DNA from 3 places in the Ectopseudomonas khazarica genome. Region 2 is predicted to be linked to each of the others. Evidence: predicted binding sites of a transcription regulator. Region 2 holds the regulator's gene; each other region holds the start of a gene.
The links. The regulator FliA, encoded in region 2, starts transcription of late flagellar genes. The targets are predictions, from matches to a motif close to CTAAAGTTTNNNNNNNNNNNGCCGNTAA.

Region 1 (6,011 bases), 310 kb from region 2:
ATACAACCTGGAGCCCAACGTCAAGGGTTCGCCCGGCGGCCTGCGCGATATCCAGACGGTGCTCTGGGTCGCCCGCCGCCAGTTCGGCACGCTCAACCTGCAGGCGCTGGTCGGCCAGGGCTTCCTGCTGGAGAGCGAATACGCCCTGCTCTCCTCCAGCCAGGAATTTCTCTGGAAGGTGCGCTACGCCCTGCACATGTTCGCGGGCCGCGCCGAAGACCGCCTGCTGTTCGACTACCAGGCGCGCATCGCCGCGCTGTTCGGCTACAAGGACGGCGACGGCAAGCGCAGCATCGAACACTTCATGCAGAAGTACTACCGGGTGGTGATGGCCATCTCCGAGCTGTCGGACCTGATCAACCAGCACTTCGAGGAAGTCATCCTGCGTGCCGGCGAGACCAGCCAGGCCACGCCGCTGAACAGTCGCTTCCAGGTGCGTGACCGCTATATCGAGGTCACCCACCCCAACGTTTTCAAGCGCACCCCCTTCGCCATCATCGAGATCTTCGTGCTGATGGCCCAGCACCCCGAGATCAAGGGCGTGCGCGCCGACAGCATTCGCCTGCTGCGCGACAGCAGGCACCTGATCGACGACGACTTCCGCAAGGACATCCGCAACACCAGCCTGTTCATCGAGCTGTTCAAGTGCCGCGAGGGCATCCACCGCAACCTGCGACGCATGAACCGCTACGGCATTCTCGGCCGCTACCTGCCGGAATTCGGCCATATCGTCGGGCAGATGCAGCACGACCTGTTCCACATCTATACAGTCGACGCGCACACCCTCAACCTGATCAAGCACCTGCGCAAGTTCCGCTGGCCGGAGCTGGCGGAGAAATTCCCGCTGGCCAGCAAGCTCATCGAGCGCCTGCCCAAGCCGGAGCTGATCTACCTCGCCGGCCTCTACCACGACATCGGCAAGGGCCGTGGCGGCGACCACTCGGAACTGGGCGCGGTGGATGCCGAAGCCTTCGCCCGTCGCCACCACCTGCCCGCCTGGGACAGTGCCCTGATCGTCTGGCTGGTGCAGCACCACCTGGTGATGTCCACCACCGCCCAGCGCAAGGACCTTTCCGACCCGCAGGTGATCCACGACTTCGCCCAGTTCGTCGGCGACCAGACCCACCTGGAATACCTCTACGTGCTGACCGTGGCCGACATCAACGCCACCAACCCCAGCCTGTGGAATTCCTGGCGCGCCAGCCTGCTGCGCCAGCTCTACACCGAGACCAAGCGCGCCCTGCGCCGCGGCCTGGAGAACCCGCTGGACCGCGAAGAGCAGATTCGCCAGACGCAGAGCGCGGCCCTGGACCTGCTGGTGCGCGGCGGCATCGACCCGGACGACGCCGAGCAGCTGTGGAGCCAGCTGGGGGATGACTACTTCCTGCGGCATACCGCCAGCGACGTGGCCTGGCACACCGACGCCATCCTCCAGCACCCCGACGATGGCGGGCCGCTGGTGCTGATGAAGGAAACCACCCAGCGCGAGTTCGAAGGTGGCACGCAGATCTTCATCTACGCGCCGGACCAGCACGACTTCTTCGCCGTGACCGTGGCCGCGATGAGCCAGCTCAACCTGAACATTCACGATGCGCGGATCATCACCTCCACCAGCCAGTTCACCCTCGACACCTATGTGGTGCTGGATGCCGACGGCGGCTCGATCGGCAACAACCCGGCGCGCATCCAGCAGATCCGCGAGGGCCTGATCGAGGCCCTGAAGAACCCGGACGACTACCCGACCATCATCCAGCGCCGGGTACCGCGCCAGCTCAAGCACTTCGCCTTCGCGCCGCAGGTGACCATCCACAATGACGCGCAGCGCCCGGTGACCATCCTCGAGCTGACCGCGCCGGATCGCCCCGGCCTGCTGGCACGCATCGGGCGCATCTTCCTCGAATACGACCTGTCGCTGCAGAACGCCAAGATCGCCACGCTCGGCGAGCGCGTCGAGGACGTGTTCTTCGTCACCGACGCCAACAACCAGCCGCTGTCCGACCCGGAGCTCTGCGCACGCCTGCAGGAGACCATCGTCCGCCGTCTGTCCGAGCCTAGCAGCCCTACCCCGGCGCAGATCACCTTCTGACCCCGGCTCATGATGTGGCGCCGGACGCCACATCATGAGCCAGGATCAGATCCTGAAGCTGTCCACCAGCTGCTTGAGCCGGCCGACCTGCTGATCCAGCTCGGTACAGGCGCTCAGGCTGGCCTGCAGGTTGCGCACGCCGTCCTGGTTGAGCATGTTGATCTCGGTAATGTCCATGTTCAGGCTCTCGATCACCGAGGTCTGTTCCTCGGTGGCAGTGGCCACCGACTGGTTCATGCCGTCGATTTCGCCGATGCGGCGAGTCACGCCATCCAGCTTCTCGCCCGCCTGACCACCGATGCGCACACTGTCATCACTGAAGCGGCGACTCTCGCCCATGGTCGCCACCGCATCACGCGCGCCGGCTTGCAGTTGCTCGATCATCTGCTGGATTTCCAGGGCCGAACTCTGCGTGCGCTGCGCCAGGTTGCGCACCTCATCGGCCACCACGGCGAAACCTCGCCCGGCCTCGCCGGCACGCGCCGCCTCGATGGCGGCGTTGAGCGCCAGCAGGTTGGTCTGCTCGGAGATACCCTTGATCACGTCGAGGATCTGGCCGATGTCGCTGCTCTTCTCGCTGAGCACCTCGATGTGCCGACCGGAGGCCTGAATCTTCTCCGACAGTTCGCTCATCGAGCCCAGCGTGCGGTCGACCATGCCCTGGCCCTCCTCGGCATCGCGGCGCGCATCGCTGGCCTGCACGGAGGCGTCGGCGGCATTGCGCGCGATCTCCTGGGCTGCGGCGCCCAGCTCGTTGATCGCCGCCGCGACGCTGTCGGTGCGCGATGCCTGCTCGCTGGAGTTATCCATGGACGCGTTGGACGCCTGCACCACCGTGCTCACCCGGGCATGCACTTCACGAGTGGCCGAGGCCACCTCGCGGATCGACTCGTGGATTCGCTCGACGAAGCGATTGAAGGCGCCAGCCAGCTCACCGAACTCGTCGCCGGAAGCGATCGTGAGGCGCTGCGTCAGGTCCCCCTCGCCCTCGGCGATGCCGCCCATGGCATGGCTCATCACGTGCAGCGGGCGCAGCAGGATGCGGATCAGCGCGCCCAGCAGCAGCAGAATGGCCACCACACCGATGATCGTCACCATCAGCGCGGAGACGCGGAACTCGCTGAGCGCAGCGAAGGCCTTGCCTTCGTCGACCGACAGGCCGACGTACCAGCGCACGCCGGCCAGCCCCTGCACCGGCAGGAAGGTGACCAGGCGGGCGCTGCCATCGACCGCCGAAGCGCTCTGCAGGGTGGACTCCAGGCGAGGCGCCCCGCCCGGGAACAGCTCCGCCAGGGTCTTGAGCACCAGGCTCTTGTCAGGGTGCACCAGCACCGCGCCCTTTTCGTCGACCAGGAAGGCATAGCCCATCCCGCCCAGGTCGAAGGAGTTGAGAATGTCATCGACCGTCTGCAGTTTCAGGTCGCCACCGACCACCCCCAGCAGGTTGCCACCCGCGCTGACCGGGCGCGTGATGGTGATCAGCAGGCCGTCACGCGGGTCGGCGGCCAGATAGGGCGCTGTCAGCCCTGGCCCACCATTGCCCTGCGCGCTCTTGTACCAGGGCCGCTGGCGAGGATCGTAACCGGCGGGCAGCTCGCTGGCGGGGAACTGGGTGTAGGTGCCATCAGCCTGGCCAAAATAGGCATAGAGGAAGGCGGAAGCGATGCTGCGATGCTGCAGGTTCCTGCGCAGGGACGCCGGCGAGCTGTCGTCCTGCACCGACTCGGCGAGGTTGTCCAGCAGCTGCATGCGTCCATCCAGCCAGTGCTGGATGTTGCCGGTTGAGACCAGGCCGACATCATTGAGGTAGTTGGACAGGCTTTCGCGGATCGCCGTGCGCTGCAGGTAGTCGTTGTACAGCGCGAACGATGCGAAGGCCGCGATGACCACAAGGGAAGCAGCCAGCATGATCTTGTGACTGAATTTCAGGGTGCGCATGGGCAGAGTTCGCCATGAAAAGGGGGAGAGAACGGGTTGGCCTGACGCTATCGGCACGCGACGCCGGGCCTTGAGCGCTGCGTGCGTCGCAGACGCGACCTAAACGGACGAAAATCGGACGGACGAAGGGAATTTCCCCGCAAGGCCTGCCGTGCTAGTGTCGCCAGCTTTGTCACCGCCTCACAAAGGACCCGTCGGATCATCATGAACCACGCCCTCGCCCAGCTGCAGCCCTACCCGTTCGAGAAGCTCCGCGCCCTGCTCGCCGACGTGCAGCCTGCCAGCGACCGCTCGCCCATCGCGCTGTCCATCGGTGAGCCCAAGCACCGCTCGCCCGACTTCGTCGCCCAGGCGCTGACCGCCAACCTCGACAAGCTCGCCGTCTATCCGACCACCCTGGGCCTGCCGGAGCTGCGCCAGAGCATCGCCAACTGGTGCGAACGGCGCTTCGCCGTGCCGGCTGGCTGGCTGGATGCCGCGCGCCATGTGCTGCCGGTCAATGGCACCCGCGAGGCCCTGTTCGCCTTCACCCAGGCCGTGGTCGACCGCAACGCCAAGGGCCTGGTGGTCAGCCCCAACCCCTTCTACCAGATCTACGAAGGCGCGGCGTTTCTCGCCGGCGCAGAGCCGCACTACCTGCCCTGCCTGGAGGCCCACGGCTTCAACCCGGACTTCGATGCGGTGCCGACCGAGGTCTGGCAACGCTGCCAGATCCTCTTCCTCTGCTCGCCGGGCAACCCCACCGGCGCACTGATCCCGGTCGAGACCCTGAAGAAGCTGATCGCCCTGGCCGACCAGCATGACTTCGTGATTGCCGCCGACGAATGCTACAGCGAGCTGTACTTCGACGAGGCCGCGCCACCGCCCGGCCTGCTCAGCGCCTGTGCCGAGCTGGGCCGCAGCGATTTCGCACGCTGCGTGGTGTTCCACAGCCTGTCCAAGCGCTCCAACCTGCCCGGCCTGCGCTCCGGCTTCGTGGCCGGCGACGCCAGCATCCTCAAGCACTTCCTGCTGTACCGCACCTACCATGGCTGCGCCATGCCGGTACAGACCCAGCTGGCCAGCGTTGCCGCCTGGAACGACGAGGCCCACGTGCGCACCAACCGCGACATGTACCGCGAGAAGTTCGCCGCCGTGCTGGAGATCCTCGCTCCGGTGATGGACGTGCAGCGCCCGGACGGCGGCTTCTACCTGTGGGCACGCACGCCGGGTGACGATGCCACCTTCACCCGCGACCTGTTCGCCAGCGAACACGTCACCGTGGTGCCGGGCTCCTACCTGTCGCGCGAAGTGAACGGCGTCAATCCCGGCGCCGGCCGCGTGCGCATGGCCCTGGTCGCGCCGCTGGCCGAGTGCATCGAGGCCGCCGAGCGTATCGCCCGCTTCATTCGCGGCGCCTGAACGACGTCGAAACCGTCGCGGCCCAAGCCCCTGCCACAGGGGCCTGGGCCTGGAATTTCGGTTGTGTAGCCCGGAGACAATCCGCGGACTGCCGGCGATGGCGCCCCGGACGAGCTCCGGGCTACGCGCTTCCGGGGCTCAGCTCTTGTGCAGGCGCGCCTCGGCGATATCCAGGTCGCGCAGGATCTCGGCCAGCATGTCGTCATCCAGCTCGTTGTCCTTGCGCATGCGATACAGCTCCAGGCGCTGGGTACGCAGCGCCTGCAGGCGCAGGCGGTACTCCAGGCGGTCGACCTCGCGCTGATGCTCACGCGCCTCCTCGCCACCACGGGCACGCTCGAGCAGATCGCGGTACTCACTCATCAGCCTCGCCTTCACCTCGACCGAAGCGATTGCGCCCTCGGCATCGGCGGCGCGTTCGTCCTCGGACTCCAGGTAGCGAATGGCCGACTCCAGCATCAGCGCGCGATGGCGGTTGAGCTCACGCTCGTGCACGGCGGCGTTGTCCTGCGGCAGACGCGGCAGGATGCGTGGCAAGGCGACGCTGGCGACCAGCAATGACAACAGGATCACCCCGGCAGCGATC
Region 2 (6,011 bases):
GCTGGCGTACCAGGAAATTCCGGACAACAAGCAGGTCACCATAGTCGCTACGGTTGGCCAGAACTGAGGTAAAGGGTCATGCAGGTCAAACGCTTCTTCGCCGCCGATATGCGGACCGCCATGAAACTGGTGCGTGACGAATTGGGCGCCGATGCCTCGATCATCGGCAACCGCCGCGTGGCTGGCGGTGTGGAGCTGACGGCTGCGCTGGATTACCAGGCGCCGGCCCCGGCACGCCCGAACCCGGCGCTGGAAGCCGAATTGCGCAAGACCCAGGCGCGCATCGCCAGCGCCCAGGCCGAGCTGACCACCCGTGCCGAACAGGATGCCGGCAAGGATCGCCAGTTGTTCGCCAACGAGTCGCTGCTGGCGCCCGAGCTGCCGGCGACGCCGGTCAAGCCGCAACGCCCGCTCGAGGCGCCTGTCGCCGCTGCACCGGCGGTCGATCCCCGGGCCCTGGACGCGATGCGCTTCGAGCTGCATGGCCTGCGTGAGCTGATCGAAGTCCAGCTGGGGTCCATCGCCTGGGGGCAGTTGCAGAATCGTCGTCCGCAGCAGGCCAACCTCTGGCGCCGCCTGCAGCGCATGGGCCTGTCGGCCGAGCTGTCGCAAGCCCTGCTGAGCAAGGTGGCCGGTGTGGCCGAGCCGCGTCAGGCCTGGCGCATGCTGCTGGCCCACCTGGCTCACGCGATCAGGACGCCCAAGGTCGAGCCGCTGGAAGAGGGTGGGGTGATCGCCCTGGTCGGTCCGGCCGGCATGGGCAAGACCACCACGCTGGCCAAGCTGGCTGCGCGCTACGTGCTTAAGTACGGCGCGCAGCAGGTCGCTCTGGTGAGCATGGACAGCTATCGTATTGGCGCACAGGAGCAACTGAAGACGCTTGGGCGTATCCTTGGCGTATCGGTGACCCAGGTCGATCCCGGTCAGTCTCTGCTGCAGGCTCTGACGCCGCTGGCCAAGAAACGCGTGGTGCTGGTCGACACCGCAGGCCTGCCGGGTAACGATCCGGCACTGCGCCTGCAGCTGGAGAGCCTGGCGTCGCCACGCATCAAGTCGAAGAATTATCTGGTTTTGGCGGCAACGAGTCAGAACCAAGTGCTCAAGGCGGCCTACCATAGTTACAAGCGCTGCGGACTTTCTGGTTGCATACTGACCAAGCTGGACGAGGCTGCGAGCCTGGGCGAGGTATTGGGTCTGGCTATAGGCCAGCATCTGCCGGTAGCCTATGTGACAGACGGGCCGCGCATTCCGGATGACCTGCAGGTGCCGCGCAGCCACCAGCTGGTCAGCCGCGCAGTGGGCCTGCAGTCTGCGGAGGAGCCGAGTGAGGACGCCATGGCGCAGTTGTTCGCCGGGCTCTATCACCAGCCCGCGCAGCGCGCCGGCTGAACGGCGACGATGTTGCACCCTCTCGCGCATGAGCGCGGGAGTGAACGGCCTGATGGTCAAGTCGAAGTTAGACAAGGTGTAGAAAGAACATGGGTATGCATCCCGTACAGGTGATTGCGGTGACCGGCGGCAAGGGTGGCGTCGGCAAGACCAATGTGTCGGTGAATCTGTCCATGGCCCTGGCCGACCTCGGTCGGCGGGTGATGCTGATGGACGCCGACCTGGGGCTGGCCAACGTCGACGTGCTGCTGGGGCTCACACCCAAGCGCACCCTGGCCGATGTGATCGCCGGCGAGTGCGATCTGCGTGACGTGCTGCTGCAGGGGCCGGGCGGCATTCGCATCGTGCCGGCCGCGTCGGGCACGCAGAGCATGGTCAGCCTCACGCCGATGCAGCATGCCGGGCTGATCCAGGCATTCAGCGACATCAGCGAAAACCTCGATGTCCTGGTGATCGACACCGCCGCCGGTATCGGCGACGCGGTGGTCAGCTTCGTCCGGGCGGCGCAGGAAATCCTCGTGGTGGTGTGCGACGAACCGACCTCCATCACCGATGCCTACGCCCTGATCAAGCTGCTCAACCGTGACCATGGCATCAGCCGTTTCCGCGTCCTGGCCAACATGGCTCACAGTCCGCAGGAAGGGCGCAATCTCTTTGCTAAGCTGACCAAGGTGACGGATCGTTTTCTTGATGTCGCCCTGCAGTATGTCGGCGCCGTGCCCTACGACGAGTGCGTGCGCAAGGCCGTGCAGAAGCAGCGTGCCGTCTATGAGGCGTTCCCACGATCCAAGTGCGCCCTGGCGTTCAAGGCGATTGCTCAGAAGGTCGACACCTGGCCGTTGCCGGCCAACCCCCGCGGCCATCTGGAGTTCTTCGTCGAGCGTCTGGTGCAGCAACCGACGGCTGACAGTGCCGTATGACAGCAGCTTCTGGACTTCGTATGTACAACAAGGCGCAGGCGCAGGACTCCCAGCACCAGTTGATCGAGCGCTATGCCTCCCTGGTCAAGCGCATCGCCTACCACCTGCTGGCACGCCTGCCAGCCAGCGTGCAGGTCGATGATCTGATCCAGGCGGGGATGATCGGGCTGCTCGAGGCCTCGCGCAAATACGACTCCAGCAAGGGTGCCAGTTTCGAAACCTTCGCCGGCATCCGCATTCGCGGTGCCATGCTCGACGAGGTACGCAAGGGCGATTGGGCGCCGCGTTCCGTGCACCGTAACAGCCGTATGGTCAGCGATGCGATTCGTGCAGTCGAAGCCCGAACCGGGCGCGACGCTAAAGATCACGAGGTTGCTGCCGAACTCCAATTGAGTCTGGAGGATTACTACGGCATTCTTGGCGACACTTTGGGCAGCCGCCTGTTCAGCTTCGACGACCTCTTGCAGGATGGCGAGCACGGCGGGTTGCACGAAGACGCCGGGCACACCCACCTCGAACCTTCGCGGGACCTCGAAGACGAACGCTTTCAGGCGGCTTTGGCCGAGGCCATCGCCGGTTTGCCCGAGCGTGAACGTCTCGTGCTGGCGCTGTATTACGATGAAGAACTGAACTTGAAAGAAATCGGTGAAGTGCTGGGGGTTAGCGAGTCACGTGTGAGCCAACTGCACAGTCAGTGCGCGGCACGCCTGCGCTCGCGACTGAGTGAATGGCGCGCAGGCTGAACAGCGGCGTACTCGCAGGCGGAAGCGGTTTCTCGATTAAAGGACGTAGTTGCAAGCGCAATACGTTTGGGACTGTACGGAGGTCGACTTGGACAAGAACATGAAAATCCTCATCGTTGACGATTTCTCGACGATGCGACGGATCATCAAGAACCTCTTGCGGGACTTGGGTTTCACCAACACCGCAGAAGCCGATGACGGCACGTCGGCGCTGCCGATGCTGCAGAGCGGCAGCTTCGACTTTCTGGTGACCGACTGGAACATGCCCGGCATGACCGGTATCGACTTGCTGCGCGCCGTTCGCGCCGACGAGCGTCTCAAGCACCTGCCGGTGCTGATGGTGACCGCCGAAGCCAAGCGCGACCAGATCATCGAGGCGGCTCAGGCCGGCGTGAATGGCTACGTGGTCAAACCCTTCACCGCCCAGGTGCTGAAGGAAAAGATCGAGAAGATCTTCGAGCGAGTCAACGGCTGATGTCGGCCGCGAGGGTGCTATGGAACATGATGACTCCACGATGGGTGACCTCGAGTCGACCCTGAAAAACAACGCCCGTGACCTGGTCGATAGCCTCGAACAAGGCAATTTCGGCGCCGCGGTGCAACTGATCAACGAACTCAACAAGGTCCGTGATCGCGGGCTCTATCACGAGGTCGGCAAGCTGACCCGTGAGTTGCACAACGCCATCGTCAACTTTCAGATCGACCCGCGCATGCCGCATGCGCAGGAGCTGTCGCAGATCGCCGATGCGACCGAACGCCTGAACTACGTCGTTACCCAGACCGAGAGGGCGGCCAACCGCACCATGGACCTGGTGGAGCAGAGCGCTCCGCTGGTCAATGACCTGAGCGATGAGGCGCAGAGCCTGAGCGCCGAATGGGGCCGTTTCATGCGTCGCGAGATGGGCGCCGAAGGGTTCCGCGAGCTGGCCAAGCGCGTCGAGCTGTTCCTCGCGCGCAGCGAGCGTGACGGCGCCAAACTGTCCAATCACCTCAACGACATTCTGCTGGCGCAGGACTATCAGGACCTCACCGGGCAGGTGATCAAGCGGGTCACCCAGCTGGTGACCGAGGTGGAAGGCAACCTGCTCAAGCTGATGCTGATGGCCAGCCAGGTCGACCGTTTTGCCGGCATTCAGCATGACCACGAAGCGTTGCGTGCCGAACAGGAAAAAATAAAAGAGCCATCGCGGGGTGAAGGTCCGCAGATTCATGCCGATAAGCGTGATGACGTTGCCTCCAGTCAGGACGATGTCGACGACCTGCTGTCCAGCCTAGGGTTCTAAGGAGCACACAATATGAGCTTCGGCGCCGATGAAGAGATCCTCCAGGACTTCCTGGTAGAGGCCGGCGAGATTCTCGAACAGTTGTCCGAGCAGTTGGTCGAGCTGGAAAGCCGGCCGGACGACATGAACCTGCTCAACGCCATCTTTCGCGGTTTCCATACCGTCAAGGGCGGAGCGGGCTTCCTCCAGCTCAACGAGCTGGTGGAGTGCTGCCACATAGCCGAGAACGTGTTCGACATCCTGCGCAAGGGTGAGCGTCGCGTCGACTCGGAGCTGATGGACGTGGTGCTCGAGGCTCTTGATGCAGTCAACGGCATGTTCGGCGAGGTGCGCGAGCGCCGCGAGCCGACGCCTGCCACGCCGGAACTGCTGGCCGCGCTGGCGCGCCTGGCTGAACCGGCTGGTGCCGAGCCGGCGCCTGCGCCGGTCGTGACAGCCGCGCCGGAACCCGAGCCCGAGCCTGAGCCGGTTGCGGCTGCTGCGGCGTCCGGCGACATCACCGACAGCGAGTTCGAACAGCTGCTCGACGCCCTGGGCGATGCCCCGGCCGTGGAAGCGGCGGCGCCTGCCAGTGACGACATCACCGACGACGAGTTCGAGTCGCTGCTCGACCAGTTGCATGGCAAGGGGCAGTTCAGTGGCCCGGTCGAGACGCCTGCCAGCACCGCCGGTGCTGCCGCACCTGCGGCGGCGCCTGCCAGTGACGACATCACCGACGATGAATTCGAGGCGCTGCTCGACCAGCTGCACGGCAAGGGGCAGTTCTCCGGCCCGGCCGAAACCGCCGCGCCAGCCGTCGCTGCCAGCGAACCGCCGGCGCCTGCCGGTGATGACATCACCGACGACGAGTTCGAGTCGCTGCTCGATCAGTTGCACGGCAAGGGCAAGTTCGTACCACCGAGTGAGCCGGCTGCTCCCGCTCCGGCAGCGAAACCGGCTGCACCTGCGGCCAAGCCCGCCGCAGCGGCCAAGGCTGCTGCGCCTGCTGCGCCCGCCAAGCCGGCCGCTCCGGCCAAGGCCGAGCCCGCTGCTGGCCGCGCCGCAGCCGCGCCGGCACCTGCTGGCGACAAGGCACCGGCGGCGAGCGAAGCGGAAACCACCGTACGCGTCGACACCGCGCGCCTCGACGAGATCATGAACATGGTCGGCGAGCTGGTGCTGGTGCGTAACCGCCTGGTGCGCCTGGGTCTCAACAGCGGCGACGAGGCGATGTCCAAGGCGGTGTCGAACCTCGACGTGGTCACTGCGGACCTGCAGACCTCGGTGATGAAGACCCGCATGCAGCCGATCAAGAAGGTGTTCGGGCGCTTCCCGCGTCTGGTCCGCGATCTGGCGCGCAACCTGAAGAAAGAGATCAACCTCGAGCTGGTGGGCGAAGAGACCGACCTCGACAAGAACCTCGTCGAGGCCCTGGCCGACCCGCTGGTGCACTTGGTGCGCAACGCCGTCGACCATGGCGTGGAAACGCCGGAGGAGCGCGAGAAGGCGGGCAAGGCCCGTGCCGGTCGCGTGGTGCTGTCCGCCGAGCAGGAAGGGGATCACATCCTGCTGTCGATCACCGACGACGGCAAGGGCATGGATGCCGACGTGCTGCGCGCCAAGGCCGTGGAAAAGGGCCTGCTGGACAAGGACGCGGCGGATCGCCTGAACGAGTTCGAATGCTACAACCTGATCTT
Region 3 (6,011 bases), 2.7 Mb from region 2:
AGGCCGCTTTCGCCATGGGTACGGGTATTCCACTCGTCCATGCCGGCCAGCGTCTCGTCGCTCTGGTGAATGGCGATCACCGGGCCTTCGGCCAGCACGTTGAGCTCGCTGTCGGTGACGATGGTGGCCATTTCGATGATCACATCGCGCTCCGGTTCCAGGCCGGTCATTTCCAGGTCGATCCAGATCAGATTGTTGGGGTTTTGCATGGTAAGGGGCTCCTAGGCTCAGCCGGCAATTCTAGCGGATATCCACAGCCTTCATCTGCCACAGATACAAGGACGTCTGCCGCCCCTCGTCGAGCGCGAGCGTGCGGTCGGCCGACACGTCCGGAATCTCGAAGGTGTTGCTGATCAGCCAGCTGCCAGGGCGCATCTCACCTGCCGCCTTGCGCCACAGACGCGGCATCGGAACGGGCGACAGGAAACAGTAGGCGATGTCGAAGTCGGCCAGATCGACCCGCCAGAGGCTCTGGTAACGGATGCTGCAGTTCTCCTGCAGCAGGCAGCGCAGCCAGGCGAAGACGAAGAGCAGCGGCGCCGTTTCCACGCCGACGAACTGCCCACGCGGGCAGTGTCGCGCCAGCTGCAGCAACGTACCCGCAGTGCCGCAGCCCAGGTCGACGAAGCGCAGCGGCGGCTCGCGCTCGCTCAGGCAACGCTGCAGTTGCTGCTGCGCCCTGCGCCCGCTCAGGTACAGCGGCACGCGCTCGCGCAGGCTGTTCCAGTTGACCAGCAGCAGCACCACGAACCCCAGCAGGAACAGCCAGGCAGGCAACTCGGCACGCTGCGCCAGCAACAGCGCCGGCAGGAACGCCAGGTTGATCCACCACCACCAGCGCGACAGACCCAGCCGCCAGCCGATCAGTGCCGCCAGCATGCCTTGCAGCAAGGCCACCGCCAGCAGCGGAAGACGCCAGGACAGCAACGCCAGCAGGTACACCAGCACGACCACCAGCGCCAGCGCCAGGCCTTGCGCCAGCAGGGCCCGCATCAGTGGCAAAGGTGCCAGCATTCTCTCATCGCCCATCACCGCCCTCCCCCATCTGGCGCCGCAGCGCCACCAGGCGCTCATGCTAAACTCGCCGCGATCTAGTCTCCACCACCCGGAAAGCCAATGGCCAAACGCCAACTCAACCGCCGCCAGAGCTGGCGTATCGAAAAGATTCAGGGCGAGCGCGCCGCCCGTGCGGCCAAGCGCGAGTCACGCGCTGTCGAAGCCCTGGAAGGTGGTGACCTCGGCCCCGAGCAGACGGGCCTGGTGATCGCCCATTTCGGCGTTCAGGTGGAAGTCGAGGGCCTGCAGGATGAACTGGCCGGCCAGATCTTTCGCTGCCACCTGCGAGCCAACCTGCCCGCCCTGGTCACCGGTGATCGGGTGGTGTGGCGCCCCGGCAACCAGGGCGACGGTGTCATCGTCGCGCAACTGCCACGCGACAGCGAGCTGTGCCGCCCCGACATGCGCGGCCAGCTCAAGCCGGTGGCGGCCAACGTCGACCAGATCGTCATCGTCTTTGCGCCCATGCCCGAGCCGCACGCCAACCTGATCGACCGCTACCTGGTGGCGGCGGAGCATGCCGGGATACGCCCGCTGCTGCTGTTGAACAAGGCGGACCTGATCGACGAGCAGAACCAGGTCGCGCTGGAGGCACTGCTCAAGGTCTACCGCCAGCTGGAGTACCCGCTGCTCGAGGTGTCGGCGCACCAGGGCGATGGCATGGAGCAGCTGAAAAAGCGCCTCGACGGCCACGTCAGCGTCTTCGTCGGCCAGTCCGGGGTGGGCAAGTCATCGCTGGTCAACGGCCTGCTGCCGGGGGTCGACACCCGCGTCGGCGCCCTCTCGGAGCTGACCGGCAAGGGCACCCACACCACCACCACGGCGCGGCTGTTCCACTTCCCCGGTGGCGGCCAGCTGATCGACTCGCCCGGCATCCGTGAGTTCGGCCTCGGCCATGTCAGCCGGGATGATGTGGAGGCAGGTTTCATCGAATTCCACGACCTGCTCGGCCGCTGCCGCTTCCGCGACTGCAAGCACGACCGCGAGCCCGGCTGCGCGCTGCTCCAGGCCCTGGATGAGGGGCGCATCCAGCCGCAGCGCATGGCCAGCTACCGGCACATCCTCGCCAGCCTGCCCGAAGACGATTACTGACGGTTGAGCTGGTCCAGCGGGCTGTTGCTGCTGTCGAAGATGTTCAACTGCTCACGCAGCTGGTCGGCCGGCAGCGCCTCGCCGGTGTTGCCAGGCGCGCCTTCGGCAGGCGGCTGATCCGGCGTCGCCGGCTCGCCTCCGGCGCCCTGCTCACCTTCGATGTTGCGCTGCGCACGCTTGGTCAGCACGACGATATCGATGCGTCGGTTGACCGGGTTCAGCGGGTCCTCGCGGTCGAACAGCGCCGACGAGGCGTAGCCGACCACCCGCGCTACCTGCTCGTCCGGGTAGCCGCCAGCGACCAGGGTACGGCGCGCGGCGTTGGCACGGTTGGCAGACAGCTCCCAGTTGCCGAAATCACCGCGCCCGACGAAGGGCTTGGCATCGGTGTGGCCGCTGACGCTGATCTTGTTCGGCACGGCGCGAATGGTATCGGCCATGGCCAGCAGGATGTCCTCGAAATACGGCTGCAGCTCGGCACTGCCAAGGGCGAACATCGGCCGGTTGGCGGCATCCATGATCTGGATGCGCAGGCCGTCCTGGGTGATCTCGAACAAAATCTGGTCCTTGAAGCGCTGCAGCTCCGGGTTTTCCTCGACCTTGTTCTGCAGTTCCTGCAGCAGCAGCTCCAGGCGCTCCTGCTCCATCTTGTCGGCCAGGGTTTCGATCTGATCGGTGCTGACACCGGTTTCGTCCGGCTGGCTCTCCGGCGTTTCGGAAATGTCCGGGTTGAGCGTTCGCTCGGGCGCCGGCGTCGGCGTACCGCCGAGGTCGATCGCGTAGGGGCTGGCGCTCTCGGTGAAGCCGATGGGGTCCTGGAAGTAACCGGAAATCGCGCGCTTCTGCTCGGGCGTGGCCGAGGACATCAGCCACATCACCAGAAAGAACGCCATCATCGCCGTGGCGAAGTCGGCGAAAGCGATCTTCCAGGCACCGCCATGATGGCCGCCAGCGCTTTTCTTGACGCGCTTGACGATGATGGGTTGGTTGTTTTCCATGGCTTAGTTGCCGCGCATGGCCTGCTCGAGCTCGCTGAAGCTCGGGCGATGGGCCGGGAACAGCACCTTGCGCCCGAACTCTACCGCCAGGGTCGGCGGCATGCCCGAAGCCGACGCCACCAGGGTCGCCTTGATCGCCTCGTAGAGGTTCAGCTCTTCCTTGGCGTCGTGCTCCAGCGCGCCGGACAGCGGGCCGAAGAAGCCGTAGGAAGCCAGAATGCCGAGGAAGGTACCGACCAGGGCCGTCCCCACCTTTTCGCCGATCTGCGCGTTATCCGCCTCGGCGAGAATCGACATGGTGATCACGATACCCAGTACCGCCGCAACGATACCCATGGCCGGCATGCCGTCGGCGACCTTGGCGACCGCATGGGCCGGGTGCTCGACTTCTTCCTTGAGGCTGGCCAGCTCCATGTCGAACAGACCCTCGAGCTCGTGCGGAGCCATGTTGCCGGACGACATGATGCGCAGGTAGTCGCAGATGAACGCGGTCATGCGGGCATCCTTGAGCACCGCGGGATACTTGCTGAAGATCGGGCTGGCATTCGGGTCTTCGACATCCGCCTCGATGGCCATCATCCCCTCGCGCCGGCTCTTGTTGAGGATCTCGTAGAGCAGCTTGAGCACTTCCAGGTAGTAGGTGTGGGTGAAGCGCGAGCCGAACATGCTCAGCGACTTCTTGAACACCGTCATGAACATGCTGCCGGGGTTGGCCTGCAGGAACGCCCCCAGGGCCGCACCACCGATGATGAGCACCTCGAACGGGTGGACCAGTGCCATCAGTTGCCCGCCCGAAAGGACGAACCCACCGAACACGCAGCCGAAGACGACGATGATGCCTATGATTTTTGCCATAAAGGAACGCTTGCAGAGCCAAGAGGATGGGTTATTAAAAACAACCCTTCTAATTATCGGAGCTTATGCGCCAGACTATAGCCAGTTAAGGTCAAAAGCCAGTTCGGCTCAACCCACATGTCGACGCCAAAGCCCCTGCCGCGCACCCTGGACGCCTGGTTGCAACAACTGGCCAAGCTGCCGTTGCCGATCGAACAGCAGCAGCATGTGCGCTTGCGTCGCTTCCTGGGCGACAGCCGCCGTACCTGGCGCGAAATTGCCGAAGCCATCGAGTCCAGTCCGTCGTTCGCCCTGCAGGTCCTGCGCGAGGCCAACCAGTCGAACAACAGCCTGAGCGAGCCGGCCGAAAGCGTCGAAACCGCGCTCTCGCGTCTCGGCCTGAGTCGTTGCGAAGCCTTGCTGAGCCAGGCGCCAGCGCTGCCGGAAGACGAAATCCCCCTGGCGTTTCGCCAGATCCTGATGATCAGCCAGCACGCCAGCCAGCAGGCTCGCGGCCTGTTCGGCGCCCGCCTGGCGCGCCTGTGGAACGAGCTGCACGGCTGCAGCCTGCTGTTCCTCGCCCCCCTGTGGCCGTTGCTGTGCGCCCACCCGCAGTTGTTCGAAGCCTGGGAACAGCGCGTGCTGCTGAAAGGCGAACGCCCCGGAGTGGTGGAGAAGGAGCTGCTGGGCGTGCCGCTGATACAGCTCTGCGTGCGCCTGGCCGAGCGCTGGCGCCTGCCGGAATGGATCGTGCGCGGCTACCGCCTACTGGAGCGCGATCGCCGCCAGCTGATCAAGGCGCTGCACATCGCACGCGACTACGAACATCCCCTGCACCAGCAGCAGATGCTCGACGCGGACACACCGCTGCGCCACTGGCTGACCCAGCCCAGCAACTGCGTGCTGCTGGCCAACGGCCTGGCCGTCTCCGCCCACCAGGCCTGGGACACACCTCACACCCTGCGCTGGCAGCGGCTCACCGGGCTGTACCTGCAACTGCCGCTGAACGAGCTGCAGCAGGAAGTGCATCAGCATGCCGTGAGCAGTGCCCGCCTGCTGCATGACAGTGCATTGTGGCACCCGGCGCAGGCGCTGCTCTGGCCCTGGGACGCGCACCGCCTGAAACCGGCCCGCAGCAGCAGTGCCGCCCCACCCCAGCGCGACGACCTCGCCGCCTGGCGCCAGCAGTGTGCACGCCTGCTCGCCGAACCCAGTGCCTTCGCCAATGTGCCGCAACTGACTGCCTGCGCCCGCGACGCCCTGCAGGCCTGTGGCCTGAAACGGGTTCTCGTGCTGCTCGCCGACCGCCAGCACAGTCGCCTGCAAACCCAGCAACAGGCCGGGCTGGACGCCAGCGCGGCAACGCTCAGCCTGGATCCCGCACAGAGCCAGGTCCTCAGGCGCCTGCTCAGCGAGCCGGGCCAGCTGCGTCTCACGCCCGCCAACGTCGCCAAGTTCTCCGCTCTACTGCCGGGCAACCTCAAGGCCCTGTTTCCCAGCGAGCATCTGCTGCTGCGCTCCCTGGCCAGCAACGGCCGGGTGGTCATGCTGCTGGTGGCCGACCAGGGCGGCCAGCCGCTCAACGAGGTCAGCCTGCAGGCGTTCGGCAAGACCGTGCAGTGCATCGAGCGCGCCCTGGGCAGCTTCGCCCGCCGTGGACGCTGACGCCCCTCGGTTTCCGCTACAATCGACCTCTTTTCATTTAGGGACGCTGCCATGTCCGCCTTCGACAACCTGCCTCTGGTGATCGAGCCCGCTGAACTGGAAGCGCGCCTGGACGCGCCCGAGCTGATCCTGCTCGACCTCAGCAGCGCAGCACGCTACGCCAGTGGCCACATACCCGGCGCGCGCTGGGCCGACGCCAAGCGCACGCAGCTGGGCCAGCCTCCGGCACCCGGCCTGCTGCCCGAACAGGCGCAACTCGAAGCGTTGTTCGCCGATATCGGCCATCGCCCGGATGCCACCTACGTGGTCTACGACGACGAAGGCGGCCCCTGGGCCGGGCGCTTCATCTGGCTGCTCGACGTGATC

Region 1: a site for FliA is predicted at 4,072-4,099, ahead of JLK41_RS17325 (methyl-accepting chemotaxis protein). Genes of this name have one in related genera too.
Region 3: a site for FliA is predicted at 4,055-4,082, ahead of motA (flagellar motor stator protein MotA). Genes of this name have one in related genera too.

What each region holds. Positions count from the first base shown of each region.
Region 1 covers NZ_CP068551.1:3,673,012-3,679,022, forward strand. The annotation lists gene JLK41_RS17320 ([protein-PII] uridylyltransferase) at 1-2,086, shown strand, start outside; gene JLK41_RS17325 (methyl-accepting chemotaxis protein) at 2,132-4,024, opposite strand; gene dapC (succinyldiaminopimelate transaminase) at 4,229-5,425, shown strand; gene JLK41_RS17335 (Na+/H+ antiporter) at 5,564-6,011, opposite strand, start outside.
Region 2 covers NZ_CP068551.1:3,367,249-3,373,259, reverse strand. The annotation lists gene flhA (flagellar biosynthesis protein FlhA) at 1-67, shown strand, start outside; gene flhF (flagellar biosynthesis GTPase FlhF) at 79-1,389, shown strand; gene fleN (flagellar synthesis regulator FleN) at 1,479-2,309, shown strand; gene fliA (RNA polymerase sigma factor FliA) at 2,306-3,052, shown strand; gene JLK41_RS16060 (chemotaxis response regulator CheY) at 3,153-3,527, shown strand; gene JLK41_RS16055 (protein phosphatase CheZ) at 3,547-4,335, shown strand; gene JLK41_RS16050 (chemotaxis protein CheA) at 4,348-6,011, shown strand, end outside.
Region 3 covers NZ_CP068551.1:698,449-704,459, reverse strand. The annotation lists gene orn (oligoribonuclease) at 1-209, opposite strand, end outside; gene JLK41_RS03200 (class I SAM-dependent methyltransferase) at 241-1,029, opposite strand; gene rsgA (small ribosomal subunit biogenesis GTPase RsgA) at 1,117-2,148, shown strand; gene motB (flagellar motor protein MotB) at 2,142-3,146, opposite strand; gene motA (flagellar motor stator protein MotA) at 3,150-4,001, opposite strand; gene JLK41_RS03180 (HDOD domain-containing protein) at 4,119-5,645, shown strand; gene JLK41_RS03175 (rhodanese-like domain-containing protein) at 5,697-6,011, shown strand, end outside.